Regions from separate parts of the Tatumella terrea genome, predicted to be linked through region 3. Evidence: predicted binding sites of a transcription regulator. Region 3 holds the regulator's gene; each other region holds the start of a gene.
What was found. Region 3 encodes Fur, which represses iron uptake genes when iron is present. Its sites were predicted from a motif close to ATAATAATGAGAACNACTATCAA; they were not measured.

Region 1 (10,516 bases), on a different contig from region 3:
AGAATCCGTACAGGCACCCATACCGATTACCACATCACGCAGGTTAACGTCAGAACGGACCGCTCCGCAGGAACCCACACGGATAATGGTTTTAACGCCGAATTCGGTGATCAGCTCTTTCGCGTAGATAGAGCAGGAAGGGATCCCCATACCGTGACCCATCACAGAAATCCGACGACCTTTGTAAGTCCCGGTGTAACCCAGCATACCGCGAACATTGTTCACTTCACGGGCATCCTGCAGGAAGGTTTCAGCAATATATTTCGCACGCAGAGGATCGCCCGGCATCAGCACAACGTCTGCAAAATCACCAGCTTCAGCATTAATATGAGGTGTTGCCATGTTATTTTTCCTTTTAATCGTGTCATTTGCCGGCATGACAGCCAGCAAATGAGAAACAAGAGGCTTTTTTACAGCATGTTACGCCCGTAATCCATAGCTGAAAGACCAAAATAGGTCGCAATTGTCTGCCCGATATCGGCAAACGTCTCGCGCTGTCCCAACGGGCCGGGCTTCACCTGCGGTCCGTAGATCAATACAGGGATATGCTCGCGGGTATGATCTGTGCCGGACCAGGTCGGGTCACAGCCATGGTCTGCTGTCAGGATCAAAATATCCCCTTCCCCCACCAGCGCCATTAACTCCGGCAGACGGCGGTCAAAGAGTTCCAGCCCCCCGGCATACCCGGCGACATCACGGCGGTGTCCCCAGCTGGAATCAAAGTCAACAAAATTGGTGAAGACAATCGAATTATCCGGGGCCTGTTTCATCTCTGCCAGGGTAGCATCGAAAAGTGCATCCAGTCCGGTGGCTTTAACCTTACGGGTAATTCCCTGCTGGGCATAAATATCGGCAATCTTACCCACCGAAATCACCTCTCCGCCCTTCTCTTCCACCAGCTTTTGTAACATGGTGGCAGAAGGCGGTTCGACGGCGAGGTCATGACGGTTACCGGTACGGACAAATTCACCGGCTTTGGCACCGATAAACGGGCGGGCAATCACACGACCGATGTTGTAGCCCCCCTCCGTCAGGATCTTACGGGCGATCTCGCAGAGCTCATACAGCCGATCCACACCGAATGTCTCTTCGTGACAGGCAATCTGGAACACCGAATCCGCCGAGGTATAAAAGATAGGCTTACCGGTACGCATATGCTCCTCACCCAGCTTGTCGAGGATCACGGTCCCTGAAGAATGGCAGTTCCCCAGATACCCCGGCAACCCGGCCTGTTCGACCAGTGTGTCCAGTAACTCCTGCGGAAAACTGTTTTCTGTTTCACTGAAGTATCCCCAGTCAAACAGTACCGGTACCCCGGCGATCTCCCAATGCCCGGACGGCGTGTCTTTCCCGGAAGAGAGTTCCGCCGCACTGGCATAAGCGCCGAGAATAGTGGCATCAGCATCCATCCCTGCGGGGATTTTACCTGTTGATATCTCTGCGGCCTTCGCCAGACCCAGCGCCGTCAGATTCGGTAAGTGCAGCGGGCCTTGTCTGCCCTGATCTGCCTTACCGTCGTAGCAGGCCTGTGCAATATGGCCCAGCGTATCTGAACCGGCGTCACCGAATTTCTCTGCATCTTTGCTGGCTCCGATCCCGAAGGAATCCAGCACCATAATAAATGCACGTTTCATGCTCGCCTCCTGTGCGTTCATGTCATGAGAAAAAAAACTGATCAGAACAGTATGCAACCATTCAGCAAATTCTGCGATAGATTAAAGGGATTTCTTTTGGCCGTTGATGCGTCACCGAAATGGCGGCTTGCAGGCTCTCTGCCGCCTGTTGCCAGCTCTGCTCATCCGCCGCATGCACCATTGCCAAAGGGTGGTACGCATCGACCGGCTGGCCCAGGGCAACAATCTCACTGATGCCGACCCGGTAATCGATATTCTCACCGGCACGCTGACGACCGCCGCCCATCCGGACGATAGTCATCCCGGCCTCCCGGGTATCCATCGCACTGACAAACCCCGGCTCCCTGGCAAATACCGGTCTGATTACCGGAGCTGCCGTTAAATAATGCGCATAGCGTTCGACAAAGTCAGCCGGTCCGCCCTGAGCCGCCACCATCTTAGCAAAAACCTCAGCGGCCCGGCCGTTGTCCAGCACCTGTCGCAACCTGGCCCGCGCCTGCTGATCGTTAGCGGCTAATCCGCCACTGACCAGCATTTCACTGCTCAGGGCCATTGTCACTTCAAGTAACCGGGGATTACGGTGTTCGCCGGTCAGGAAGCGAACCGCTTCACGCACTTCAAGCGCATTACCCGCCGAAGATGCCAGCACCTGGCTCATATCCGTCAGTAACGCAGTCGTCCGGCAGCCGGCACCGTTGGCCACATCGACAATTGACCGGGCCAGTTGCTCTGATTGTGCAAGATCCGGCATAAATGCCCCGCTGCCGGCTTTAACATCCATCACCAGCGCGTCCAGCCCTTCGGCCAGTTTTTTCGCCAGAATAGAGGCCGTGATCAGCGGTACAGAATCCACCGTTGCTGTCACATCCCGGGTGGCGTAAAAGCGCTGGTCTGCGGGTGCCAGCGTCCGGGTCTGACCGATGATCGCGACACCATTTTCGCGAATAATTTGCCGGAAGCGATCATTGTCGGGGAAGATATTCAGCCCGGGGATCGCTTCCAGTTTATCCAGCGTCCCGCCGGTATGCCCCAGACCACGCCCGGATATCATCGGAACATACCCCCCGCAGGCCGCCACCATCGGGCCCAGCATCAGAGAGGTGACATCCCCGACCCCTCCGGTCGAATGTTTATCCAGCACAGGGCCGTTAAGATGCAGGTCCTGCCAGTTCAGTACGGTGCCGGAATCCCGCATTGCCAGAGTCAGAGCCACGCGCTCCGGCAGTGTCATATCCCGAAACCAGATAGCCATCGCCAGCGCAGCAATCTGCTCTCCGCCAATGCTACCGTCCGTGATCCCCTGAATAAAGGCCCCGATTTCCTGCGCTGTCAGAGGTTGACCGTTACGTTTCTTACGGATAATTTCCTGTGGCAAAAACATGGTGCTTCCCCGCTGTGCTGAAGAGTCCGAACTCCCTGATACCGTCCCCGCCGGGGGGACGGATAACCTGCCCGCGGCAGTCATACCGCTTTTATGAATCGCCGCGTCAGTAACCGGCGGCCGGCGTGTCTGTGTCCACACCACAGCTTTTCAGTAAGCTGCTCAGTAATCCGGAAGCGCCGAAACGGAAATGACGGGCATCCGCCCAGTCGTCGCCGAGGATCTCTGCAGCCATTGCCAGATAATCGGCAGCATCCCCCGTAGTACGCACGCCGCCGGCAGGTTTAAAACCGACGCTCGCTGATACACCTTTATCCCGGATCACTTCCAGCATAATTCGGGCAGCTTCGGGAGTGGCATTGACGGCCACTTTTCCGGTAGAGGTTTTAATAAAATCAGCACCGGCCTCGATGGCAATTTCAGAGGCCTGACGGATCAGCGCAGGATCCTGTAATTCCCCGGATTCAATAATGACCTTCAGCAGCACATTTGCTTCGCTACAGTACTTTTTACAGGCACTGACCAGGCTGGCCCCCAGACGGTGATCTCCGCGTTTTAATGCTCTCCAGGGAAAGACCACATCGACTTCATCAGCCCCATAGGCAATCGCTGCCCGGGTTTCTGCTACCGCGATATCGATATCATCGTTTCCGTGCGGAAAGTTGGTCACGGTAGCGATACGGATACCGGGTGTTCCCTGCTCACGCAGGACTTTGCGGGCCAGCGGAACAAAACGCGGGTAGATACAAATGGCCGCCGTTTGTCCGGCGGCAGAATTTGCCTGCCGGCACAGGGCCACGATTTTTTCATCGGTATCGTCATCGTTCAGTGTGGTGAGGTCCATCAATCCGAGGGCCCGGCGGGCGATCGTTGTCATATCCGTCATTCATTATTCCTCTGCAGAGTAGCCGGTCTGCGGTGCGGAAAAAGCTGCACCGTCATTTGTCATAATTCTAACAATTAATCTCCGCCAGGACTGCGTGACGGATCAAATAATCCATCCTTGCGGGAGAAAGCAGATAAAAACCGCAAAAAAGGGCATTAAAGGGGTAAAGAAACCGTCAGAGGGTCGGGTCGCTTGCGGAACGAGAAATGTTATAAAAGTAACAAACTGACCTTAATCCGCGTCAGATTCGGGCGGATGTAGCCGGGGGAAAAGACGCAGGGCATTCTGCCATAGCACTTCAGCCAACTGCTCCGGTGGCTCCGGACGGAGTTCCGCGAGCGACTGCAGAATAGTGACCACATGCTCAGGCCGGTTGGGTTGCCCCTGGGATCCGTGAACCGGCATATCCGGAGCATCGGTTTCCAGCACCAGGGCACTGAGGGGCAGAGAAGCTATCGTTTCACGGGTCTTTCGGGCACGCGGATAGGTGATCGTGCCGCCCACCCCGATAGCGAACCCCAGCCGGACAAATGCATTGGCCTGTTGCAGGCTCCCCGAAAAACCGTGGATCACCCCGCCGGCAGGAAGATCAGCCTTCCGCAGTAAAGCAGCCAACGGGTCATGGGAACGTCGGGAATGAAGGATCACCGGGAGGTCATAGCGCCGTGCCAGCGTTAGTTGACTCTGTAGCAGGGAGCGTTGTTTATCCGCCTGTGCCACCTGTTCCGCCGTATAAAAATCCAGTCCGGCCTCGCCTACCGCAACCAGTTTATCCCCGCCCTGTTGCAGACATTGTTGCAGACGATCGATATCCTCAGCGGTATGTTCTGCAATCCATAACGGGTGAAGTCCGGGTGCGTACCAGAGGGAAGGAAAACGTTCACAGAGAGAGATAATCTGGCTAAACCGGGAAGCCGTCACCGCAGGAATGACTATCCCCTGTACCCCGGCATCACGGGCACGGATCAGCTCTTCAGCCTCATGCTCAGCAAATGGCGGGAAATCAAAGTGACAGTGGGTATCAATAAAACGCACAACATTCTCCCGGGCAGCATAATAGAGTGCCGGCGGCAGAAAGCGCTGTAAAAGACAGGATTGCCGTCAGACGGTGCGGAGAAGTGTATCAGGCGGGAGCGCTGCCGGCATCCTTTCCGGCAGTAAACTGAGTGGCCTCAGGACAACGTTATAACCGTTTACGGCCGGTAAACAGGCTGATAAGGAACAGAATAATACCGACAATAAATACAATTTTAGCTGCCCAGGCAGCTGTACCTGCCAGTCCGCCAAAGCCCAGTGCCGCCGCGATTAATGCAATCACCAGAAAGATAATTCCCCAACGAAACATAGTAATCTCCTTACCTTCATTAACAGAACTCATCTTATAATTTGTTCTGACATAGACTCAGAACACGTATTTATCTTCAATTTTCCCGCAGCCTCCGCAGAGAACCCGGGTCAGTTGCTGATAGATAACTCGTTTTTGACCGCCCTGACCCCGGAAACCTTACGGGCTATCTCAGCGGCCTTATTTTTTTGCTGACGGTTACTGACATCCCCGGTCAGCAGAACCGTACCCCGTGTCGTAGTGACTGAGATATGCCTCGATGAGACCTGCTTATTTGCCAGTAAACGGGCCACAATCTCACTGGTTGTCGCGGTATCACTGGCATAACTCTTCAGATTCGTTTGCTGCGCTGGCTTTAAGTGCAGATGATTAATCACTTGCTTCACCCCGGTGATGCTTCTGACCAGGTGATCTACTCGCTCCATCTGCCGGCGTGATGTCACAAAACCCTCAACGGTAACGACTCCCCGTTGGGTGGACAGCGAGAGATCGGTACTGTTGATCTCTTTGTCATCAATCAGCGCAGTTTTTACCTTCGCGGTAATGGCACTGTCGTCCATAAAGTTGTCGACACTCCGCATCACCGATTTCCCCTCAGCGGGGGGTGTTTGCGCCGGCTGACCGGCGGCATACACATTCAGGCTGCAAAGTGCGGAAATCAGTAACAGCTTTTTCATAATGCTGATTTTTTTCATTAATAATATCCTGCATGATAATGACGTCTGCGCTTCGTTGACTGTCATGTCCGGAACCGGTCGTCCCCGGCCTTGCGCATCGGTCACATCACTTTAATAATAGTTGAGTTTTACTGTTGTGCAGATTTTTAGGAATCTGCTGAGTCCCGGAACAAGCGTCTGCAAAGCAACGGCGGGAAGCCATCGCTGCCAAAAGGAAGTGATGATAAGCAATTTACGCAGGTTGGCAGAAGCAGGAAAATCCTGAACCGGGACGCGGGAATATCTTAAAAAAACCGGCCAGAGGCCGGTTTTATTGAAACAACAGTCGGTTAGTGTTCGCGTGTTTTCCGGAAAACAACATCCGGATAACGCTCCTGAGTAATGTTCAGGTTAACCATTGTCGGCGCGATATAGGTCAGGTTATCCCCGCCATCCAGTGCCAGGTTGACTTCGTTCTTGCGCTGGAATTCATCAAACTTCTTCACATCGTTGCATTCCACCCAGCGCGCCGTCGAGACATTGACCGATTCATAAATCGCTTCTACGTTATATTCGCTCTTCAGTCGGGCAACCACCACATCGAACTGCAGTACACCCACTGCACCAACGATCAGATCATTGTTAGAGACCGGACGGAACACCTGCACGGCCCCTTCTTCGGAAAGCTGAACCAGCCCCTTCAGTAGCTGCTTCTGTTTCAGAGGGTCACGCAGCCGGATACGGCGGAACAGTTCCGGGGCGAAGTTAGGAATACCGGTAAACTTCATTTTTTCGCCCTGGGTAAACGAATCACCAATCTGAATGGTGCCGTGGTTATGCAGACCGATGATATCCCCGGGATAAGCTTCCTCGACGTGCGCACGGTCGCCGGCCATAAAGGTCAGCGCATCAGAGATAACGACATCTTTGCCGGTACGCACCTGATACATTTTCATGCCTTTTTCATATTTACCGGATACCACACGCATAAAGGCCACGCGGTCGCGGTGTTTCGGGTCCATATTGGCCTGAATTTTGAAGACAAACCCGGTGAATTTCTCTTCGCCGGAGACGACCTCACGACTGTCAGTCTGACGCGGCATCGGTGCCGGCGCCCAGCTGACCAGGCCATCCAGCATATGGTCCACACCGAAGTTACCCAGTGCCGTACCGAAAAAGACCGGTGTCAGTTGTCCCTGCAGGAAAGCGTCCTGATCAAATTCATGGGAGGCTCCCTGGACCAGCTCCAGTTCATCACGCAACTGGGATGCCAGCTCTTCACCGATCTCCTGGTCAAGTTGCGGGTTATCCAGCCCCTTAATGATACGGACTTCCTGAATGGTATGGCCCTGTCCGGTCTGATAAAGATAAGTTTCATCTTTATACAGGTGGTAGACCCCTTTGAATAACTTACCGCAGCCAATCGGCCAGGTGATCGGCGCGCAGGCGATTTTCAGTTCGCTTTCGACTTCGTCCATGACTTCCATCGGATCACGGATATCACGGTCGAGTTTATTCATAAACGTCAGGATAGGTGTATCACGTAAGCGTGTGACTTCCATCAGTTTACGGGTACGATCCTCGACACCTTTTGCAGCATCGATCACCATCAGACAGCAATCCACCGCGGTCAGCGTACGATAAGTATCTTCCGAGAAGTCTTCGTGCCCCGGTGTATCCAGCAGGTTCACCAGCTTATCGCGGTAGGGGAACTGCATTACCGAGGTGGTAATCGAGATCCCGCGTTGCTTTTCCATATCCATCCAGTCTGATTTTGCGTGCTGACTGGATCCGCGGCCTTTAACCGAACCCGCGGTCTGGATAGCCTGTCCGAATAATAGGACTTTTTCGGTGATGGTGGTTTTACCGGCATCCGGATGCGAAATAATCGCAAAGGTACGGCGACGAGCCACTTCGTCTAAAAAAAGTGCTGTAGACATCAACAGGTTCTTCATTGGTTGGCGGAAAAACAATACAGGGGTGTATTTCCGTAAAAATCATCGTACCGGGAGAGTGTTTCTCCGCCGGCTCCAACGGATGTCACTGCCCGGCCTGAACCCCACCTGTATCAGTCAACATCACGTAATTATCTGCGGAGTGCACATGACGGCCATTCTCCGGACGCACATTCTACCTTATTTCAGGGCATTTCGGTATTCGGCCTGCAGCTTTCTTAAGCCGCACCCCGCGGTCATCGTATTACTGCGCTGTCTGCCCGCCGGAATCCGCATTTTTGTAACAAACCGGCCGCCGGACAGAGATAAAAATGAGAAAGACTTGCATTACATTAACTGAATAATTCACATTACTAAGATCATGATAAATAAAGATAAAAATACAAACGCTCACTTCACAAGCAACACATATTGATGCATAATCGCTCACCATAAATACACAACTTGTTACCTCTGTTTAAAAGGTTATCCTCATGTTAACTACCGATATGATCTCCCGTCTGAATGATCAGCTGAACCTTGAATTTTATTCAGCAAACCTGTACCTCCAGATGAGCGCCTGGTGCGCAGATAAAGGATTTGAAGGTGCAGCCTCGTTCCTGAAAAAGCATTCCCGTGAAGAAATGGAACACATGCAGCGTCTGTTCGACTACCTGAGCGATACCGGTGCGTTACCGGTGCTCGGCAGCATCGACGCGCCACCGGTCACCTTTAAATCACTGTCAGACGTTTTTGCACAGACTTACGAGCATGAGCAATTAATTACCGGAAAAATTAATGAGCTGGCACACGCCGCGATGACAACTCACGACTACTCCACCTTCAACTTCCTGCAGTGGTATGTCGCAGAGCAGCACGAAGAAGAGAAAATCTTCAAAACCGTACTGGATAAGCTGGGTATGCTGGAAAACAGCTCCAACGGTGCGTTCCTGCTGGATAAAGACCTGGCAAGAATGGACAGTGAAGTGCACAACAAAGGTGCCTGACTGACTCACGGCGGGCATTGCCCGCCGTGTTAGCCTCGCCCTTTCCCGCACGCCCCTGTTCAGCCGGCTATCAGCGTATCGCAGATACCTCTGGCTATTTCCACCTTTCCGGACGGAATGGCTGCATTTCGATAGCTGTTTTCTGACCGGTCATCATCTGTGCCAGCAGCATCCCGGTGGCTGGACCCAGAGTGAATCCCTGATGCCCGTGACCGAAAGCGCACCACATCTGACTGACCCCAGGCACTTCACCAATCACCGGTTTCATATCCGGAAAGCAGGGCCGGCTACCGGACCAGGTTTCATCATCCACCCGCTCCCCCACCGGGAAATCCTGCCGGGCAACAGGTTCCAGCCGGTCAAGCTGACGGGGGGTTTGCGGATCATCAAGCCTTGCAAGCTCAGCACCGGTCGTCAGCCGGATCCCCCGGTTCATGGGTGCCAGCAGAAACCCTTTTTCCGCATCCAGCACCCAGTTGTTCAGCTGCTTACCGGGTTGTGCCTGGTAATGCCGATGATAGCCACGTTTGGGAAACAGCGGAGGCTGATAGCCAAATTTACGGGTCAGTAATGTGCTCCATGGCCCCAGAGCCACCACCACCTGCCGGGCCCGGCAGACATCCCCCTGGTCATTTCTGATTTCCCACATGCCCTCGCGGGTCCGGCTCAGGGTCCGGGCATCTGCGGAAATAAAGCTCCCGCCATCACGCAGGAAAAGATCCACATACGACTGCACTAAGGCAGACGGATCGCGGATAGTCCTGGGAGAAGTCCACATCACAGCCCCGGGAAAGTGCGGACTGATATCCGGTTCTCTGCGCTTCAGGTCCTCTGCCGAGAGTTTTATGTGGCTGACCCCCTGCTCTGTCAGCAGATCGGCGGATTGGTAACTTTCTTCCAGATGCTGATCGCTACGTGACAAGGCCAGCCACTGGTGAGTTCCCGTCAGTGCCTCTGCTCCTGCTTTATGAATCAGCTCATTATGCGTTTCGAGCGAAAGAGAGATCAGCGAGGCGTACTCGCGGGCGATACCGGCATACCGTGCCCGCGCCGAATAATGGTAATACTGGCTGAGCGGCCGGATAAGCGAAGGAATAGCTGGCAGCTGGTAACGTATATCCGTTCTCCGGTTAGCCGCTGCGCTCAGGATCACCGATAACTGGCGGGGAAATGCATAGGGCTGAATGGCCTCCCGCTGAATAATCCCTGCGTTACCATGAGAGGTCTGCATCCCGGGCGCACCTTTATCGACCAGAGCGACGGTTTTCCCGCTTTCCTGTAAATAGTGCGCGCAACCGGTCCCCACCATCCCTGCACCTAAAACAAATACGTCATACGTCATAAAATTTACCTGTAAAAGCAGTACCGGCCCGGTACTGAGTGTCATTCCGTCTCCGGTATCCGGAGTTCACGGCGCGCTGCCAGCCCTCTGCCCGGGCCGCTCCTGCGTCCGTATCACGGCGCTTATAAAGTAAAGCAATTCGTATGCCACAACCCTCTCTTCGCAGTGAACGACAGAACAGGGTCCGGGTCTTTGGCCGCGGTTATACCCGTCGGGGTCACGCTGCCCCCCGGTCCGGTTTTTATCATTCCACCAGTCACGGCAGGTTCGGGTTAACCAGGCCACGTTCACAGCCACAGCCACAGCCACAGCCACAGCCACAGCCACAGCC
Region 2 (10,516 bases), on a different contig from region 3:
TCAGGCAGAAGCGATACTCGAGTTGAAGTTACGTCACCTGGCGAAACTCGAAGAGATCAAAATCCGTGGTGAGCAGGATGAGCTGGCGAAAGAGCGTGATGAGCTCCAGGCTTTACTGGCGTCAGAACGAAAGATGAACACACTCCTGAAAAAAGAGCTACAGGCCGACAGTAAAACCTATGGTGATGACCGCCGCTCTCCGCTGTGTGAACGTTCAGAAGCGAAAGCGATCAGTGAAACGGAACTGGTGCCTTCCGAGCCGGTGACGATCGTTCTTTCGCGGATGGGGTGGGTCAGAAGTGCGAAAGGCCATGATATCGATCCGGCCGGGCTGAATTATAAATCCGGTGACAGTTATCTGGCTTCCGCCCGCGGGAAGAGTAATCTCCCTGTCTCCTTTATCGATTCCAGTGGACGAAGCTATACCCTTGATCCGAACACCTTACCTTCGGCACGAGGCCAGGGAGAACCACTGACCGGCAAGCTGACACTGCCGCCAGGGGCGACCATGGAACATGTGCTGATGGAGGCGGACGATCAGCGCTTGCTGATGGCCTCGGATGCCGGCTATGGCTTTATCTGTAATTTCAGTGACCTGCAGTCGCGTAACCGTGCCGGTAAAGCCTTACTGTCACTGCCGGCCAATGGCAAAGTAATGGCACCGCTGGCGGTACATCATGATGACGACATGCTGCTGGCGATCTCTTCTGCGGGCCGGATGCTGATGTTCCCGGTCACTGATCTGCCCGCGTTATCCAAAGGAAAGGGCAATAAAATTATCTCTATTCCGGCGGCCGAAGCGGCCGAAGGGAAAGATAATCTTGCCTGGTTACTCCTGCTGCCGCCGGGCAGTGTAGTGACGTTATATGTCGGAAAACGCAAACTGACACTGCGTGAAGAGGATCTGCAAAAATTCAGAACTGAACGCGGACGCCGCGGTACCTTGCTGCCTCGCGGATTACAGCGTATTGATCGGGTGGAAGTCGATGCGCCGTCACGAGGCGCAGAGGGTGATGCCGACAGTGAGTCTTCTGAGAATTAACCGATTGATATTTCTGCCGGCAGATTCTGCGAACCTGAAAAAAAACGTTATACTTGCCGGCTGAAAAAGTATATCAGGGTAACCACAGCACTGACCGACGGCCAGAGCTGTGATATTCAGGCCTGCCTTCAGGATGCTGCGGGGGCGGCCACTATTACGAGGTTGTTATGCTGTTAGTTCTGCGCGCCCTTTTCGTTTTTATTTACTCGGTCATCGTCTGTGTCGGAGGATGCCTGTGGTGTTGCTTCTCTCCCCGTAATCCTCGCCACGTCGCGACTTTTGCTCATGCCTTTGGCTGGCTGCACAATATTTTCGGTGTGCGGATAGAGTCCCGGAAACCGGAAGGGGCTGACAAGATCGGGAATGCTATCTATATTGCTAATCACCAGAATAATTATGACATGATCACTGCGGCCAATATGGTCCAGTCGCCCACCGTCACCATTGGCAAAAAAAGTCTGGTGTGGATCCCTTTTTTCGGACCGCTTTACTGGCTGACCGGTAATTTGCTGATCGACCGCGATAATAAAAATAAAGCCCACGACACTATCAGTGACCTGGTTGAACAGTTTAAGAAAAAAGAGATCTCGTTCTGGATGTTCCCGGAAGGAACCCGTAGCCGTGGCCGTGGTTTGCTGCCGTTTAAAACCGGGGCATTTCATGCCGCTATTGCCGCCGGCGTTCCGGTGATCCCTATTGTTGTTTCAGATACCCATAATAAAATTAAACTCAATCGCTGGAATAATGGTCTGGTGATTGTGGAGATGCTGCCACCGGTAGATATCAAACAGTTTGAAGGTCAGTCTGCCAGGAAACTGGCGACCCATTGCCGTGAACTTATGGCAACCAGACTGGAAGAGCTGAATGCAGAGATTGCCCGTCGCAGTCAGGAAAAACCTGAATAACCTGACAGCTGGCTGAAGCGTTCAGAAATATGTGTGTCGTTTGTCGTGGTATAACGCCGCTGGCGTTATCAGTATAAGGTCAGAAGTATTATGTCTTTTAGCAGACGTCAGTTCCTTCAGTTATCCGCCGCCGCTGCCGCCGGTACGACATTGCTGCCGCAGGTCGCACAGGCCGCAGAAAGCGGAGAGAATCCGTTACCGGTACCGCCTTTACTGGAATCCCGGCGCGGGCAGCCACTGTTTCTTACGCTTCAGTCCAGTCACTGGGCCTTTAGCGGCGGTAATAAAGCGCCGGTCTGGGGATTCAATGGCCGTTATCTGGGGCCGACCGTACGGGTCAGAAATGGCGATGATGTGAAGCTGATTTACAGTAATCGCTTGCAGGAGCCGGTTTCTATGACCGTCAGCGGGTTACAGGTGCCCGGCGCCCTGAATGGCGGAGCCCCCCGGCAGATCTCACCCAACGTAGACTGGGCTCCGGTACTGCCGGTACGCCAGCCTGCCGCCACCTGCTGGTATCATGCCGATACACCCCATCGTATGGCTCCGCATGTGTACAACGGCCTGGCCGGTATGTGGCTGATTGAAGATGACAACAGCAAATCTCTGGCGTTACCCAAACATTATGGCGTTGATGATTTTCCGCTGATCATTCAGGACAAACGGCTGGATAACTTCGGTTCACCGGAGTACGACAGTAACGCGAAAGAGGGCTTCTACGGCGATATTCTGCTGGTTAACGGGGTACAGAAACCTTATGTGAATGTCTCGCGTGGCTGGGTCAGATTACGTCTGCTGAATGCGTCCAATGCCCGGCGTTATCAGCTGCAACTCAGTGATAATCGTCCTTTCACCGTGATTGCCGGCGATCAGGGCTTCCTGTCTGCACCGGTCACGGTACAGCAGCTGGCGCTGGCGCCGGGGGAACGCCGGGAAGTGCTGGTCGATCTCTCACAGGGTAACGATGTTTCTATCACGGCGGGGACGGCGGCGACCTTTGTTGAACGTATCAAAGGGATTTTCCAGCCATCCTCGATCCTGACCTCGACGCTGGTACTGACGCTGCGTCCGACCGGTTTACTGCCGCTGGTCACCGATGGTTTACCGACACAACTGAACGGCCCGGCCCAGCAAAGCAGTGTGACCGGCAGCCGGCAGATCCGGCTGGATGACTCACCGCCCGGTATCAACGGTAGCGCCTGGGATATGATGCGTATTGATACCGTCGTCAGTCAGGGGACTACCGAGCGCTGGACAGTGCAGGCGGAGCACCCGCAGCCTTTTCATATTCAGGGCGCGGTGTTTTTGATTAGCAGTGTAAACGGTGCACCGCCGATGGCAGAAGACAGGGGCTGGAAAGATACGGTCTGGGTGGACGGTACGGTGGAGTTATTGGTGACTTTCCCGCACAGCGCCTCGGAGCATTTTCCGTTTGTCTATTACAGTCAGAATCTTGAACTGGCAGACCGCGGTGTGGCGGGGCAGCTGCTGGTTCAGCAGGCGATTAACTGATCCTGACGCGCCCGGGCAGGACCGGCGGACTCACCGCCGGTCAGCCGGTCAGGCTTTATTAAAACTTTCCGGTTCCGGCCCCAGACGTTTCCCTTCATCCAGCGCCGCCAGCTCGCTCAGCTCGCTCTTATCCAGACTGAAATCAAAGACGTCAAAGTTCTCATCGATCCGTTTCGGCGTCACCGATTTAGGGATCACGACCAGCCCGCTATCGATATGCCAGCGGATCACAATCTGTGCCGGACTTTTTCCGTACTTCTGAGCCAGGCGCAGGATCAGAGGCTGGTCAAAGACCCCTTTACCGCCCTGAGCCAGCGGGCTCCAGGATTCTGTACGGATATGATGCAAATCATTCCAGGCATGCAGCGGACGCTGCTGGAACAGAGGGTGAAGCTCAATCTGGTTAATCGCCGGAGTAACCCCGGTTTCACGGATCAGCTGTTCCAGGTGAGGCTGCTGAAAATTACAAACACCGATACTGCGGGTCAGCCCTTGTTTCTGTAACTCAATCAGTTGTCTCCAGGCATCGACAAAATTGCCATTCTGCGGGCAGGGCCAGTGGATAAGATAGAGGTCCACATAGGACAGCTGCAGCTTCTGCAGGCTGGTTTCCAGTGCCTCGCGGGCCTGTAATTGATCGGAATTCCACAGTTTGGTGGTAATAAACAGATCTTCCCGCGGCAGGTCACTCTCCTGCAGAGCCTGACCGACACCTTCTTCATTCTGATAGATCGCCGCGGTATCGACAGAACGGTATCCGGTGTTCAGGGCATGGATAACGGCATCGCGTGTCTGTTCAATGCTGGCCTGCCAGACGCCTAACCCCAGTTGAGGCATAAGACGATCATCATTCAGTCTGACAATGGGTTGTCCGGACATTGGGTTCTCCTCCGTGGTATTTTGCGGGTTCATGAGTACGGTGGCACGGAGTTGAGTGTAGCCCGGAATATTCGTTTTTACCGGGGGACACCGGCAGAACAGCGGAAAAACCGAATATTCCGGGCTGACCGGACGGGAGGGAGGAGTGCACCGGCCCGGGCGAAAAAGGCCGGTTTGCGGGGTTATCCGGCGTTGTGGCGACGTTTTTTCCACACCAGCATCAGCGTTCCGATAAAGCCGCTGACCAGCAGCAGTAACGGGATTAACATCAGTGCTGTCATCACCTGGTCTTCATGTCGCCGGATAAAGGGGACATGACTGATCCCGTAACCGAGAGTGACCAGGATCGCGACCCACAGCAGGCCACTCAGCCAGTTGAAGAGCTGAAAGCGGGTGTTACTCAGCCCGGAAATGCCTGCCATGGCAGGTAACAGTGTCCGGACAAAGGCCAGAAAGCGGCCAATCAGCAGTGCAGCCAGCCCATGCCGGATAAACATCTGCTCTGACCGCTGATGATAACGGGCCGGCAGATGCTTCAGCCAGCCCTGTACCAGCGGGTAATTCCCAAGCCATCGACCCTGCAGATACCCGATCCAGCACCCCAGGCTGGCCGCAGTGGTGAGGATCACCAGTGCAGGAATAAAGTGCATCACGCCCCTGGCAATCAGTGCGCCAGCCAGCAGCAGTAAGCTGTCGCCCGGCAGAAAAGCTGCAGGCAATAAGCCGTTTTCCAGAAACAGCAGGGTAAACATGACCGCATAGACAATCCCGGCCATCTGAGGATTTGCCAGAACGGCAAAATCCTGATGCCAGAGAGCCCGGACGACCTCATTTAAAGCACTCATCTGTTATCTCGTTATAAAATCATGGCTGCGGGGGACGCTATAACTGCCCCGCAGGGCAGTCGACGCCGGTTCACCCGCGTATGTTTAAGGGGTTACCCCGGATGACGGGCCAGACGCTCAAAGCCTGCCGCCAGGTCGGCAATCAGGTCATCGACGTTTTCCAGTCCGATATGCAGGCGTACCAGCGTGCCTGGCAGCGCTGCCTCGCCCTGCGGACGGATGGCCGCAATCTCTTTCGGCTGATTCGCCAGGATCAGCGACTCGAAGCCTCCCCATGAATAGGCCATGCTGAAATGGCGGAAGTTATCCAGGAAGTCGGCCAGGGCCGCGTGAGAGAGCTGTTCCCGTAAGACAAAAGAGAACAGCCCGCTGCTGCCGGTGAAATCGCGTTTCCAGAAGCGGTGTCCGGGGGATTGCGCTAAGGCCGGGTGATTGACACGCCAGACCTCTTCACGGCCTGCCAGCCATTCGGCGACTTTCAGGCTGCTTTCTTCATGCTGGCGCAGGCGGACGGACAGGGTACGCAGACCCCGTGAGGTCATATAGGCCGTATCTGCATCCACCATCTGGCCCATCAGATAAGAATTTTCACGCAGGGTCGGATAACAGCGTTCATTTGCCACGGCCGTGCCGATCATCCCGTCTGAGTGACCGATCAGATACTTGGTTCCGGCCTGGATGGAGATATCAATCCCGAAATCCAGCGCATTAAACAGCACGCCGGCCGCCCAGGTGTTATCCATCATAATAATGGCGTCCGGCGCTTTTCTGCGGACTGCCGCGACGATGGCCGGAATATCCTGAACTTCCATGGTGACAGAGGCCGGGGATTCCAGGAAAACGATACGGGTATTCGGCTGGATCCACTGCTCTATCTCGCTACCGCAGGTGTGAGGGAAGTAGGTGGTGGAGACATTCAGTTTACGCAGGATGGTATTACAGAAGTCACGGGTAGGTTCATACACCGAACCGCACATCAGCACGTGGTCACCGCTTTCGGCGAATGCCAGAATCGCATTGGTCACGGCAGCGGCACCGCAAGGGTAAAGCGCACACCCTGCGCCATTTTCCAGTTCGCACATCGCTTCCTGAAGGGCAAAATGCGTCAGAGTACCGCGGCGCCCGTAAAAGAGCTCTCCCTGTGTACGACCTGCCGCCGCCCGTTTCTTTTCGGCAACAGTCTCAAAAACCAGCGATGATGCCCGCTGAATGACGCTGTTTACCGCGCCTGCGGTATAGCGTTTGCCTCTGCCGGCGCTGATCAATGTCGTTTCCAGTTTTTTATCTGATCTGTTGTTTGTCATTTCTCTCTGCTCTGCCAGTCTAACCCTGAGTGACACGTTAACATGAAAAGGTGTCCCGGCCAGTGATCACGAGAAAAATTCACCCTGATCATCTCCTGCCTGAGAATAAGGGCTGCGGATGACAGCTGTATGAACGCGGAAGCCGCCTCCCGGAAGGGGCAGGGAATACACGGTGTAAATACTAATGATAACTACTATCAATTAAGCTGTGATTTGGTATGATCGGGTATATTGCAGGTTGTTAAACGGTTATATGGAGTCGCACACGTGGTAGCCAATGATCTTATGCAGACGGATCTTTCCGTCTGGGGCATGTATCAGCATGCTGATATTGTTGTAAAAATTGTCATGATTGGTCTGTTACTCGCATCGGTGGTGACCTGGGCGATATTTTTCGGTAAGTTCACTGAGCTGAGTGCCGCCAGACGCCGGCTGAAAACCGAGCAAAAAGCGCTGAAAGCGGTGCGGACGCTGCAACAGGCAGTGGATATCGCCACGACATTTCCGGCCAGCAGCCATAGCCGTGCGCTGATTGCTGAAGCGCTGGATGAACGCGATCTTTCTGCCGGCAGCCATGAGCCGGAAGGGATCAAAGAGCGAACCGGTTTCCGGCTGGAACGTAAGGTCGCCTCTGTCGGTCGTTTTGCCGCACGCGGTAACGGTTTTCTGGCGACTATCGGTTCTGTTGCTCCCTTTATCGGGCTGTTCGGTACGGTCTGGGGCATTATGAACAGCTTTATCGGGATTGCCAAAACCCAGACCACGAACCTGGCGGTCGTCGCTCCGGGGATTGCCGAAGCTCTCCTGGCTACCGCGATCGGGCTGGTGGCTGCGATCCCGGCGGTGGTGATCTACAACTTTTTTGCCAGGATGATTGCCGGTTATAAAGCCTCTCTGAGCGATACCGCAGCGCAGGTATTGTTGCTGCAGAGCCGTGATCTCGATCTGAATCAGGGCGCGGTAAACAGCACTCCGGCGCGTACCTCTGCCCAACAACTGCGGGTGAGTTAATCGTTATGGCAATGCGTCTGAATGAAGATGTGGAAAACGATGGCGAAATGAGTGAGATCAACGTGACGCCCTTTATCGACGTCATGCTGGTATTACTGATTATTTTTATGGTGGCGGCTCCGCTATCGACGGTGGATGTTAAGGTTAATCTGCCGGCTTCCACAAGTAAGCCTGCACCACGCCCGGAAAAGCCGGTTTATCTGAGTATCAAAGCAGATAAATCCTTGTATGTCGGCAATGAAGCGGTCTCTGCCGGACAGCTGATGGCGTCGATTGATGCGCTCACCAACGGTAACAAAGAGACCACCATCTTTTTCCAGGCGGATAAAGAGGTGGATTATGCGACCCTGATGAGCGTTATGGATCAATTACGTGCGGGGGGCTATCTGAAAGTCGGGCTGATGGGGCTGGAGTCTGCCGGTCACTGATCGCCGGGTGGACGATGCCATGATGAAGAGGGCTTCTCTGAAAAGAGAGGCCCTTTTTTTATGCGGGCAGTTTTTATTGAAGTTTATTTGTTGATATTTTGTTACTTATTTGTTGGTTGTTGTCACGCATAAAACCAACGGGCATCACATATTTTCGTCAATAGCCGGGGTAAACATGAGCCACGATTAAAATAATCACAGGAAGGATTGGGCTATGAGCGCTTCGGACTTATCTTCTGCCGCCAGTCATACGCGCGGTGCTAAAGCGATTTTCAGGGTGACCAGCGGTAATTTCCTGGAAATGTATGACTTTATGGTGTTTGGCTACTATGCGACCGCCATTGCAGGCACATTCTTTCCTGGCGGAGACCCCTGGTCTTCACTGATGCTGACGCTGATGACGTTTGGTGCCGGTTTTCTGATGCGGCCACTGGGGGCTATGGTGCTCGGGGCTTACATCGATCGCCACGGCCGGCGTAAAGGGTTGTTACTGACCCTGGGACTGATGGCTATCGGGACGCTGACGATTGCACTGACCCCGGGCTATCACACCCTCGGCAGCCTTGCCCCGGTAATTATTCTGGCCGGTCGTTTGTTGCAGGGGTTTTCTGCCGGGGTGGAACTGGGCGGTGTATCGGTCTATTTGTCTGAAATTGCCCCTAAAGGCCGCAAAGGATTTTATGTCAGCTGGCAGTCAGGGAGTCAGCAGATAGCCGTTATTTTTGCTGCCGTACTGGGACTGTTACTGAACCAGTGGCTGGATAAAGGGCAGGTCACCGACTGGGGCTGGCGTATCCCCTTTGTCGTCGGCTGCCTGATCGTGCCTTTTCTGTTCTATATCCGTCGGATGCTGGAAGAAACCGAAAGCTTTGTCCGGCGTAAACATCACCCGGAAGTCAGGGATATTCTGCGTTCGGTCGCCAGTAACCGGGCGCTGATCCTGGCCGGGATGCTGATGGTGGTGACCACGACGGTGATGTTTTATATGATAACGGCGTTTACTCCGACCTTCGGTAAAACGGTACTGATGATGAGCGATCGTCAGAGTTTTATGGTGACGCTGTTTATCGGGTTATCTAACCTGATCTGGCTGCCGGTGATGGGGGCTCTTTCGGACCGGCTGGGCCGTCGTCCGTTACTGATCGTTTTTACGTTGCTGACAATGTGTACCGCGTGGCCGGTGTTGAAATGGCTGGTGGCGGAGCCGACCTTCAGTCATTTACTGGAGGCCGAGTTATGGCTCTCTTTCCTGTATGCCAGTTATAACGGCGCAATGGTGGTGTATCTGGCAGAAATTATGCCCCCTGAAGTCAGGGCGACCGGATTCTCCCTGGCCTACAGTCTGGCAACGGCGTTGTTCGGCGGTTTCACACCGGCGATTTCCAGTTACCTTATCCACGCCTTCGGGGATAAAGCGATGCCCGGGGCCTGGCTGACCTTTGCCGCCTGCTGCGGGCTGATCGGCACACTGTGTATTGGTTACCTGGCCAGACGTTACCAGCAGAAACAGACAGCGGTGACATTACAGGGCGTGTGAAGGGCAGTAACTCACTCCTGCGCCTGAGACCCGGCGGTTCGGCCGGCAGGAGCGACGATCAAACCGGGTCTGGTACCTCAGGCTGGTCAATGAAGCTTATGAGAACGCCGCCGCAGATAACGCAGCGGCGTTTTTATCAGGCCTGGGCGGCCGGTTTTTATTCTCCCGGCGGGGAACGTCAGATATTTTTGTCGCCTGAAGCCAATTAAGGTTTGTTAATGTCAGATCGTATGACGTACTATGTTTAATTAGCAGACGTTTTGACAGGGCGTCAGCGTGCAACGTTCGTTGCCGTACTTTTCTGCTTTGGAGCAGCGCCGGATCCACTCAATAACTAAAAAAACCCTAACGTTATCTGCCTCAGGGAGTATTTCCTGTGTACCGGAGATAGCTGTTCTGTTTTTCCACTGCTATTTTTAGTTAATACTTTCGTTTATGAACCTGTGACAAAAGGAGTCACTATGCTCGATGTATCCTGGGATAAATGGCTGGTGTTTATATCACTGCTCATCGCCTTTATCGCCTCTTTCACTGCATTGGATACGGCAGGGCGGGTTGCCAGTTCCCGGGGATGGAAAGCCAGATTCTGGCTGGCGGGGGGCGGCACCGCGATGGGCATTGGTGTCTGGTCTATGCACTTTATCGGCATGCTGGCCATGAAATTCCCGATGCCAATGCACTACAGTATCGGTTACACCGGTATCTCGCTGCTGCTTGTCATTGTGGCATCGATAGCCGCGCTTCAGCAGGTGGTCAGCCATCAGCATCTTGGCTGGGGCCGTCTGATCCGTGGCGCTTTTCTGCTGGGCAGTGGTGTGGTCGGGATGCACTATCTTGGAATGTATGCCCTGCTGGTCGACCCGGGGATCATCTGGAATAGCGGGCTGGTGATTTTATCGATTATCGTTGCCTATGTCGCTTCCGGGGTTGCCCTGTGGCTGGCGTTCGAGCTGCGTAAAGGTGAAAGCGGCATTGTCATGCGTCGTCTGCAGGCCTCTCTGGTGATGGGAGTCGCCATTGCCGGTATGCACTATATCGGTATGGATGCTGCTG
Region 3 (10,516 bases):
CTCTGCTGCCCGCTGAGATGCGGCCGGAAGTATCCCTGAATATGCATCAGTACATTGGTATGATTTTCACGCGTCGCAGGACAGCTGAGAATTTCCATCAGCTTACTGCGATACGCCAGCGCAAAGGCTTCCAGCGATGGCCAGTCAGACATGCCGGCAACCAGCGGCCCTGACTGGCGATACAGCGGCTGGGAATGCGCCAGTAACTGATACTTATAGCAGGTATGAAACTGCATCAGACGGTTTGCGGTCAGTTCTCCGTCACACAGGGCATCAAATTCCGCACGCACTGCCACTGACTCCAGAAACTGCTGACGCTGTTCCGGGCGGGCGATAGCCGTTTCATCTGTCAACGGCAGAGAAGGCGCCGGCCCGGACAAGCTTTCATACTCCGTCCGGCTCACCTGCTGAGACACAATAATCCCGTTGACGGGCCAGAGCGTTAATTTCTGTCGGCTGGTCAGTGACGGATGCTGTGCATGTTCGCGGTTCACCAGTGACGTAAAATCCTGTACTGTGATGTGCTTCAGCCGGAAACCGGAAGGTAAATCAGCCGCCAGGCGTGTCATGGCACTGTCCCGGGACTGCGCGGTCAGAACTCCGATGAGCGGAGAATAGGTCATAAACCTGTACCTCACTTTTAAAGTTGTACAGGTTTGAAGTATAACGCCAATAACAGAAAAGATCTCCCGCTATCGCTTTTCCCGGTTTTTTCCCAAAAAAAAAGCGCCTGGCGGGCGCTTTGTTCATCTTATCGTCGGACCGCCATCAGGCGTTCTTCAGGACTTCACTGACGATATCGACGGCTTCTTTTTCGATTTGCTCACGGTGTTCTGCTCCCAGGAAGCTCTCACAATAAATCTTGTAAGCATCTTCGGTGCCGGAAGGACGCGCTGCAAACCAGCCGTTTTTGGTCATGACTTTCAGGCCACCGATCGCCGCGCCATTCCCCGGAGCTTCGGTCAGGCGGGCGGTAATTGGGTCACCGGCCAGAATATCCGCACTCACCATTTCCGGTGATAATTTCGACAATACCGCTTTCTGAGCCGTGGTGGCCGGGGCCTGAATACGGTTATAACTCGGAGAACCGAATTTATCCGCCAGGGCATCATAGTGCTGCTGTGGATTCAGTCCGGTAACCGCAGTGATTTCCGCTGCCAGCAGGCACATGATGATCCCGTCTTTATCCGTCGACCACGGCGTACCGTCGAAGCGCAGGAAAGAGGCACCGGCACTCTCTTCGCCGCCAAATCCCAGACTGCCCTCAAACAGGCCATCAACAAACCATTTAAAGCCGACCGGAACCTCTATCAGCTGACGACCAATATCCTGTACCACCCGGTCGATCATCGCACTGGAGACCAGTGTCTTACCGACGGCTACGTCGGCGGACCACTGCGGACGATGGCGGAACAGATAATTGATCGCTACCGCCAGATAATGGTTTGGATTCATCAGCCCGGACGGCGTGACAATACCGTGACGGTCATAATCCGGATCATTGGCAAACGCCAGGTCAAACTTGTCGCGCAGCGCCAGCAGTCCCGCCATTGCACATTCAGACGAACAATCCATACGAACCACACCGTCTTTATCCAGATGCATAAAGCGGAAGGTCTGATCGATGGCGTCATTTACCAGCGTAATATTCAGCTGATAATGTTCCGCGATACGCTGCCAGTAGGCAATACCGGAGCCACCGAGTGGGTCCACACCCAGCGTGAGGTTCGCTTTTTTAATGGCGTCAAAATCGATAACCCCGGCCAGTCCTTCGACGTAGGGCTGGATCAAATCTTCTTCACGGATACGTCCGCTGGCCTTAGCTTCCGCCAGGGTCATACGTTTGACGTCTTTTAAAGCGTCCCGGATTAACTGATTCGCCCGGGCTTCGACGACTTTCGTGACATTGGTATCGGCCGGTCCGCCATTCGGTGGATTATATTTAATCCCTCCGTCTTCCGGCGGGTTGTGTGATGGCGTGATCACAATACCATCGGCCAGCACTGAGCTATGTTGATTATGCTGCAGGATAGCGTTAGAAATGGCCGGAGTCGGCGTATAACCATTGTCCTGCTGGACAATCACTTCCACCCCGTTGGCGACCAGAACTTCCAGCACGGAGATCATCGCCGGTTCAGATAACGCATGGGTATCTTTACCCACATAGCAAGGCCCGGTAATCCCGTTTTTGCTGCGTTCTTCTGCAATTGCCTGGGCAATCGCCAGAATGTGCGTCTCATTGAAACTCTGACGCGCGGAACTGCCACGGTGACCGGAGGTCCCGAATTTCACCGCATGATCATTGTCAGACAGATCCGGTTTCAACACATAATACTGTGATGTCAGTTGCGCGACATTAATAAGATCGCTCTGTTGAGCAGGTTGTCCTGCCCGTGGGTGACTGGCCATTGCCGTTTCTCCCTAACGCTAAGTTCGGATTAAATAGTCCCGCAAACTTTGTCAGCAAGTTCCTGAGGAAACTTCATCGACTGCATAATGTGTTCGATCATGCTGCATTTGCGGCCGGTATTGGTATTGGTGATCACCCAGTAAGGTGTTCCCGGAATATGTTTTGGTTTAGTATGCGTACCGCTCTGTAACAGCGTCTGCTCATCACCCGCGAAGTAGACACGTGTACGTCCCTGCATCGTCGTGGTTGCCTGACGGAATTCCTGAGGATCCAGACGATACAGGGTCGACAGCACCATCATAAAGCGGTTAACAGCGCGCTTTTGTTCCGCGTATTCATCGGACAATAACAACTCACGCACGGTACGAACACGATCCTGCGGGCGCGATTCAACACGCGCACTGGCCAGTAGCGAAGTTTCCTTACTGTCAGCCTTCTCATCGGGGGTATCAGTGATTGCCTGCTCAGAAACCTTAAGCATTCTGCGCAAAATATCGGAGGCACTTTCGCCGATATGACGTGTATGGCTGGCAATATAGCGATAAAGCTCATCGTCTACTTCAATCGTTTTCATCTTTTTCCGTACTGTTATGGCTAATGTAAAATTCCGAATAATGGCAGTATACCGGAAATAATCTGATATTCTGCCCCGGTAAATTACCAGTTGATTATAAAATTAAACAGAGACAAGCAGGTAGAACTGAATTACCGTTCAGGTAAAAGTCAGAATATGCCTTAGAATCCCCTGCCGGATTTCCTGAATAGTCACCCATGATACCCTAAGCCAGGGTCGCAACCGTAAGAACTTTGCCATGATTTTAAACAGTCGTCTGCAATCTGCACAAATTGATGAAGAATCATCCCCGGTTCTGCTGATCCACGGCCTTTTTGGCAGTATGGATAACCTGGGCGTGCTGGCCCGTCACCTGCATCCGCACCGCAGTGTCTTACAGGTGGACGTTCGTAACCATGGCCGTTCTCCGCGGGCCGCCGGGATGGACTACGCGGCGATGGCACAGGATATGTTGCAGACGCTGGATAGCCACCAGCTGGATAAGGTGGATGTGATAGGTCATTCGATGGGTGGCAAAATAGCGATGGCGATGACAGCGCTGGCACCGGAGCGGATCAACCGTCTGGTCATTATTGATATCGCGCCCGTCAATTATCAGACCCGCCGGCATGATGCCATTTTTGCCGCACTTCAGGCCGTCAGCGACGCAGGCATCCGCCAACGGGAAGCTGCGGCGCAACTGATGCGCCCGCTTCTGCAGGATGAGATGGTCATTAATTTCCTGCTGAAGTCATTCCGCCAGGGGGAGTGGTTATTCAATGTGCCGGCCCTGTGGGATAATTATACGACCATCTCCGGCTGGGAAGCATGTCCTGCCTGGCCTGGCCCTGCCCTGTTTATCCGGGGCGCCTTATCCCCGTATCTGGATAATCACTATCGCGAGCCCCTTCTGGCGCAATTTCCTGCGGCGAAAGCCCATATAATTGCCGGGGCCGGTCACTGGGTCCATGCAGAAAAACCCGATGCGGTGATAAGCGCGGTGCAACGTTTTCTGCCCGTAGCCTGAAATCCAGTGACCGGGCGTGTTTTAACATTGGCGTCTGTCATCTCACTGGAGTATGATTGCGCGCTAAAATTTTATCGTGTGCTTTTAACATGATAACCGTATTCATTCATCACTATGCTGCGTGTATCTGATACATCGCAGGTGTTCAGTTTCAAAAATCATGGCAAAAGAAAATACGGATCGTACTACGCTCGATTTATTCGCGAATGAACGCAGACCCGGTCGCCCCAAAACCAGTCTGCTTTCCCGTGACGAACAGTTACGGATAAATAAACGCAACCAGCTAAAACGGGACAGAGTGCGCGGATTACAGCGGGTAGAGCTTAAAATGAACAGTGAAGTGGTCGATGCCCTGAATTCACTGGCGGCAGAACAGCAGTTGAGCCGCAGCGAACTCATCGAACAAATCATCCTGGCGCAACTGAAAAAGAATTGAGTCTGTGTTGCGCACTCAGGGATAAATCTGACTCGTTTACAAGTACCGCACATATCTCAGGTCTGCTATTATTCGCGCATCTGTACTGAAATTACATTCATCTGATTCGAAGATTCAAGAGGTTAACCCCACATGGCAATCGTAGGCATCTTTTTTGGCAGCGATACCGGCAACACTGAAAACATCGCAAAAATGATCCAGAAACAATTGGGTAAAGACGTTGCTGAAGTGCACGACATCGCTAAAAGTACCAAAGAAGATTTGGACGCTTTCGATATTCTGTTGCTGGGGATCCCGACCTGGTATTACGGTGAAGCACAGTGTGACTGGGATGATTTCTTCCCGACGCTGGAAGAAATTGATTTTAACGGCAAACTGGTGGCACTGTTCGGCTGCGGCGACCAGGAAGACTATGCGGAATACTTCTGTGATGCATTAGGGACACTGCGCGACATCATCGAACCCAAAGGTGCGGTCATCGTCGGGCACTGGCCGACAGAAGGCTACCATTTTGAAGCCTCTAAAGGACTGGCCGATGATAAACACTTCCTGGGCCTGGCCATTGATGAAGACCGCCAGCCAGAACTGACCAACGAACGTGTCAGCCAGTGGGTCGTCCAGATTTCCGATGAACTGCAGCTGAAAGAAATCCTCAACGCTTAGTAGGGTTTTTTGTATCAGTTGTGATAGTGTTCACTTCAGCATCTGCAGAGCCGGCTAAAATGACCGGCGGGCTCTGAGCTATTTTTCCCGGCATGTGTGCATCAGTTTTTACGTGGGTGCGATTTCCGGGAATATCTTTTTTGTATCAGATTGTCACTATCCCTGGCAGGCCTGCATTTTGCGGTGATCCGCGATTTTTCCTCAGGGAAAACCGGCCCGGACCTGTTGTTTCAATTTCGATACTTCGGTTCTATAATGGACCTAAAAAAATAAGGTCATTACCGAACTTCATGGCGCTTTGCCAAAGTCATTTTCAAAAGTAACAGGACAACAACTGCATGACTGACAATAACTCCGCACTGAAAAAGGCTGGTCTGAAGGTCACGCTTCCGAGACTGAAAATTCTGGAAGTTCTTCAGGAACCTGAATGCCATCACGTCAGTGCGGAAGATTTGTACAAACGCCTGATCGATATGGGCGAAGAAATTGGTCTGGCGACGGTGTATCGCGTACTGAACCAGTTTGATGATGCGGGTATCGTTACGCGTCATAACTTCGAAGGCGGTAAGTCAGTCTTTGAATTGACCCAACAGCAGCACCATGACCATCTGATTTGCCTGGATTGTGGCAAGGTTATTGAGTTCAGCGATGAGTCAATTGAACAGCGTCAGCGTGAAATTGCCAAACGATTTGGCATTAAGCTGACCAACCACAGTCTTTACCTGTATGGTCATTGCACCACCGGCGATTGCCGCGAAGACGACACGTTACATAACGATAAATAAGCGTTCCTCTTGTTCGTTTCGTACCAGGCCGCCTCAGCGGTCAATGTCTTCTGCCGGTGACAGACCGGTCGTCTTCTTAAAACCGTGACCCTGTCGCGGTTTTTTATTACCCCAATGAACCATAGCGCTTTCTTATGACTAAAACCCTTTGATTTTAAAGGTCTCTGTACCGGTTTTTCAGCCCCGTCCCTGCCCTTTCTCCCCTGCTTTCCTCTGTGGCAATTTTAATCTGCCGGATTTTCATGGTAAGGTTACCAGTAACATCATGACTATCTGTTACAGATTAAGGAATGCATTTGACTACAAAAAGAACTGAACAATCGGTCTGGCTGCATCTTGGTGCAGGTGCTTTTCATCGGGCTCATCAGTGCTGGTATCTGAATGAGTTACATGAAAGCGGGGATACCCTCTGGTCTGTTTCTCTGGCCAATATTCGTAACAGCAGCACACAGCAGACACTGAAACATCTCGAACAGCAGCAAGGACGTTACACTCTCGAAGTTATTTCTCCTGAAGGCAATATCGCCTACAAAACTCTCTCAGTCATTAACAACGTCATCCTCTGGGACCCGCAATTACAGGCATTAGTCAGCGAAGGTTCCCGCCCTGACACCAGAATCATCTCTTTTACCGTGACCGAAGGCGGTTATTTCCTGACTGACGACGGCCATCTGGATCTGAATGCAGCACCTATACAAAGTGATCTTGCCGGTACCGCAGACACGGTTACCCTGTATGGTGCTCTCTATAAGATCCTGTCTGCACGGCGGGAAAATAATGCAGGCCCGGTCACGCTGCTGAGTTGCGATAACCTTCGCAGTAACGGTGAAAGTTTCCGTCGCGGATTAACAGAATTTGTTGCCGCCCGTGAAGATGGCGCATTAGCTGAATGGCTGGAACAGAACATCAGTACGCCGGACGGAATGGTTGACCGTATTACTCCCGCGTCAGATGACGGTCTGCTGCAGCGCCTGCGGGCGCAGGGGATCAAGGATGATAATGCGCCGGTCAGTTGTGAGTCATTCACACAATGGGTCATGCGCGATGATTTTATTGCCGGTCGTCCGGCGCTGGAGAAGGCAGGCGTGGAGTTCGTGGACGATGTCATCCCTTATGAAGAAGCTAAAATCCGCGTTCTTAATGCCAGCCATAGCGGTATCGCCTGGGCTGGAGGGTTACTCGGTAAGGAATATATTGACCAGAGCCTGTTACCTGAAGTCCGTCAGTGGATCACTGAGTATGTCAGCCAGGACGTGATTCCGGCCCTGGGTGACTCACCGATCGATTTAAACCGCTACTGTCAGACGGTGCTGCAGCGTTTTGGTAACGAACGGGTACGTGACACCTGCCAGCGGGTTTCCTCTGACAGCATTGCCAAATTGCATGAATTTATTGTTCCGACCCTGAAGGCACGCTATCAGCAACAGCAGACGCCGCAGGCAACGCTTCGCCTGGTGGCGCTCTGTTTCCTGTTTATGCAGAAATATGCGAACAATACCCTGCCCTTTGAGTATCAGGATCGGGCGAATGACAGTGTCGATTTCCGGGCAGTTTTTGCCAGCGATGATCCGGTGGCCGCCTTCGCCGGTCAGCAAAAGTTATTAGGGTCTCTGGCCGGAGAGCCACAATTCATCGCGGATCTGACCCGAACGATTGACGATATGCAGCAACAGTTGACGATAATGGGGGACGACAAGCAATGAAAAGTGTCTATATCGTTGTGGTTACCGCCATGCTGGCGTTGCTTGCGACCTATTTTCTCTCCCCCTGGCCCGTGGCCCTGGGTACCGTCGCGGCCTGGGTGACGACCGGTTCGTTTTTTCTGCAGGTACTGCATATTATCCGTAACCGGGATACCAAAGCCCTGTCGCTGGGTATGTGGTCTGCACTGTTTTTCGGCGTATCCTGCTGGACCTGGTACGGGTTCCGCGTCGGTGATGTGCCGGTAATGACAGCCAACGGTTTAACCGCTCTACTGGCCTTCTCGGTCATTGTTCTGAAGCTCTATCACGAACGTCCGGCTAAAAATCAGTTACGCCGTAAGTTACGCGCCATGCCGGGTGTGATCCTTCGTCCGCGGATCCGCAGGCTGCGGCCTTATACCCCGGGGGAAGCCGCGCTGCCGGAACAGGATCCTGTTTCACTCCGGGAGCCGGCATCGCTGAGCCCTCTCAGTAAACTAAAAAAATAATCCGCAAACCGTCGCCACTTTCGCAGTAATGCGGGGGTGGCGGTCATCAGCCAGCCTGAGGGCTGACCACTCTTCCGCTACGGCGCCCGTCCGGACTGCGGGTCCTGACCAGCACTTTCCCGGCGACTGCCGGAGGTTGTTGTGGCTGATAATCTCTCCAGTGCTGCCCCTCATCGACAGAGTATTCAATTCTGATGCCAGGCAGAGAGGTGTTTGCCTCCAGAACGCCGTTGCGGATACGCGCTCCGGCCACCGGGATCCGGTAGCGGATACCGGCGGTATCCAGCCCCGGCAATACCGACCGTCCCAGAAGTGTCGCGAAGCGGTTCCAGTCCGCCTGCAGTTGTTGCTGATTCACCTGCCGGGTTTTTCCTTTTTCGAAGGCCTGCCCCTGCTGACCGGGCAATTCCCAGTCCGCCTGATGCCAGGCCCTTTCTGCCACGGCCAGCAGTCTTGGATATAACCGGTATTCCATTTGCTCGTCGGTTCTGACGATTTCGCTCCATAACTGGGCCGACATCCCCGCAGCCCCCGGCCAGCTACCCTGACCTGTGGCTGAAAAGGCTTTACCGTCACGGTCGGTGGAGGTTTCTGCGTTCATGGCCAGATTGTCCGGTGAGAATGTGAAAATTTTCTGCTCATCAGTAAACCGGGTCGCCCAGTAATAACCGGGCTCCTGCGGATCAACCTCATAAGGCATATCAAGATAGAGATAATCCGGGGAAGAAATAATGATCCGGTACCCCTTCTCTGCCCATTCACTGGCAGAGTTGACCCCGCCCCAATACAGCGTATCCCAGAAGTTCAGGGCCACGTTCTCTGTCGCAAATTGACCTGCTGAAGGAATCGCTTTCAGTCCGTCCTGCCAGGCCTGCATGTTTTTAAGCCCTGCCGATTTCGCCCACTGACTGACCTGTAATGCAAACCAGCCGGGCAGCTGCGTAAAGTCACCGGCCTCTCCCTGTTGGATCCGCTGACGGCAACTGGCAGATTTCGCCCACGGCTTATCCTGCCGGCTCAAATCACGCTGGCCTTTGCCGGGTTGCGGATGATTTTTATCGGTATACCCCGGGCCCGAATAGATGTTTTTTGCTTCATCCCCGCCAAAATGCCAGGTTTCCAGCGGTTGCCCCGCTTCCCGGTGCATTGCGATAAGTTCATTCATGATTTTTCGGACGAAGCGTTGCGCGGAGGGCTGGCAGGGATTGATAAAGCTGGTACGATCATAAAACTGTACGGTGGTCACCCTGGAGTCATCACCATCTTCCTGTAAACGATACTGGTTTGCCTCGTGCACTTTGCCCGCGGCCATCAGATTTTTATACCGTGCTTCCATGGCGATGACAGCCGCGCGGGCATGGGCCGGCATATCGATTTCAGGGATCACCGTGATCTGCCGTGCCCTGGCATAGCGGAGGATCTCAATATAGTCCTGACGACTGAAGTAACCGCTGCCGGTTGTCGAAGTATCAGGGCCGGATCCCAGTTGCGGTAACAGACAGCGTGTTTCAGACAAATCATGACAGCGTTTTGCCCCGACAGACGTCAGTTCAGGCAGCCCCGGGATCTCAATCCGCCAGCCTTCATCATCGGATAAGTGTAAATGCAGGATATTCAGTTTATACCGTGACATCTGCTGCAGGGTACGCAGGATGGCCGCCTTTGAATGAAAATTCCTGGCGACATCGATAAAAACAGCGCGGTAAGCAAACCGTGGCGCATCGCTGAGGCTCATGACAGGGATCACCGGTTCTCCCGTTGGCGGTATCAGTTGCATCAGCGACTGTAAGCCGTTAAAAACACCGCGGCTATCATAGCCGGTAATGACGGCGCGCTCCTGACTGATCCGTAACCGATAGGCACCTTCCTTAACGCCCTCATCGGTGAACCCCGCCGGATCAATCGCAGTGTTCACCGGGAATCTGCCATCGGTGCGGAGACCGGCCGCACGAAACTCTTCGGTGATCACGCGGGCACTGTCTGCTGGTAAAACCCGCAAGTCCGCGGCTATCCCCTGCTTCAGGCTGACATTGTCTGCGGTGATATCCACGCGACGCGGTGACGGAAGGATCCGGCCGCGTAACTCTGCCGGCGATACCGGCGATGTTGCCTGGTTTTTCAGATAACGGTTTTCTGCGGTCATCAGAATATTGGCGTCATCCGGGGTCCGCTTCCATTGTGTGGCGGGCAATGTGGTGATATCTGACAGCTTTTCGGTCACCGTTGCCGTAATTACTTTGGGCGTCCCCTGTGAAGAGGTGACATACCAGCGGGGTAGCACATCCGTAAGGGAAAGCTGCCAGTATTCATTCACCACCGGTAAGACGACCGATCCTCCGGACGGGAATCCCCGGAACGCTGCTGTCGGCTCAATTTTATGTAAATCGCCGACAATATGGGTAATTTTAAACTGGTCATTACCTGTCGCGAGTACCTGACGGATCCCTGAAA

Region 1: ftnA (non-heme ferritin) is a predicted target of Fur. The motif match lies at 8,163-8,185, and genes of this name have one in related genera.
Region 2: exbB (tol-pal system-associated acyl-CoA thioesterase) is a predicted target of Fur. The motif match lies at 6,666-6,688, and genes of this name have one in related genera.

The regions. Positions count from the first base shown of each region.
Region 1 covers NZ_BAAAFX010000013.1:73,242-83,757, reverse strand. Annotated here, with positions in the region: gene deoD (purine-nucleoside phosphorylase) at 1-342, opposite strand, end outside; gene deoB (phosphopentomutase) at 411-1,634, opposite strand; gene deoA (thymidine phosphorylase) at 1,696-3,015, opposite strand; gene deoC (deoxyribose-phosphate aldolase) at 3,122-3,901, opposite strand; gene ABD035_RS08520 (TatD family hydrolase) at 4,133-4,936, opposite strand; gene ABD035_RS08515 (DUF1328 domain-containing protein) at 5,085-5,246, opposite strand; gene osmY (molecular chaperone OsmY) at 5,357-5,941, opposite strand; gene prfC (peptide chain release factor 3) at 6,253-7,842, opposite strand; gene ftnA (non-heme ferritin) at 8,331-8,843, shown strand; gene ABD035_RS08495 (NAD(P)/FAD-dependent oxidoreductase) at 8,938-10,230, opposite strand.
Region 2 covers NZ_BAAAFX010000013.1:60,183-70,698, forward strand. Annotated here, with positions in the region: gene parC (DNA topoisomerase IV subunit A) at 1-1,042, shown strand, start outside; gene ABD035_RS08445 (1-acylglycerol-3-phosphate O-acyltransferase) at 1,210-1,947, shown strand; gene ftsP (cell division protein FtsP) at 2,038-3,459, shown strand; gene dkgA (2,5-didehydrogluconate reductase DkgA) at 3,508-4,338, opposite strand; gene ABD035_RS08460 (DedA family protein) at 4,521-5,183, opposite strand; gene metC (cystathionine beta-lyase) at 5,276-6,487, opposite strand; gene exbB (tol-pal system-associated acyl-CoA thioesterase) at 6,773-7,498, shown strand; gene exbD (TonB system transport protein ExbD) at 7,504-7,926, shown strand; gene tcuC (MFS transporter) at 8,141-9,463, shown strand; gene ABD035_RS08485 (putative bifunctional diguanylate cyclase/phosphodiesterase) at 9,925-10,516, shown strand, end outside.
Region 3 covers NZ_BAAAFX010000017.1:114,730-125,245, reverse strand. Annotated here, with positions in the region: gene ABD035_RS12625 (YbgA family protein) at 1-623, opposite strand, end outside; gene pgm (phosphoglucomutase (alpha-D-glucose-1,6-bisphosphate-dependent)) at 769-2,409, opposite strand; gene seqA (replication initiation negative regulator SeqA) at 2,439-2,984, opposite strand; gene ybfF (esterase) at 3,223-3,990, shown strand; gene ybfE (LexA regulated protein) at 4,151-4,426, shown strand; gene fldA (flavodoxin FldA) at 4,559-5,089, shown strand; gene fur (ferric iron uptake transcriptional regulator) at 5,428-5,874, shown strand; gene dalD (D-arabinitol 4-dehydrogenase) at 6,171-7,577, shown strand; gene ABD035_RS12585 (SemiSWEET family sugar transporter) at 7,574-8,065, shown strand; gene ABD035_RS12580 (family 20 glycosylhydrolase) at 8,112-10,516, opposite strand, start outside.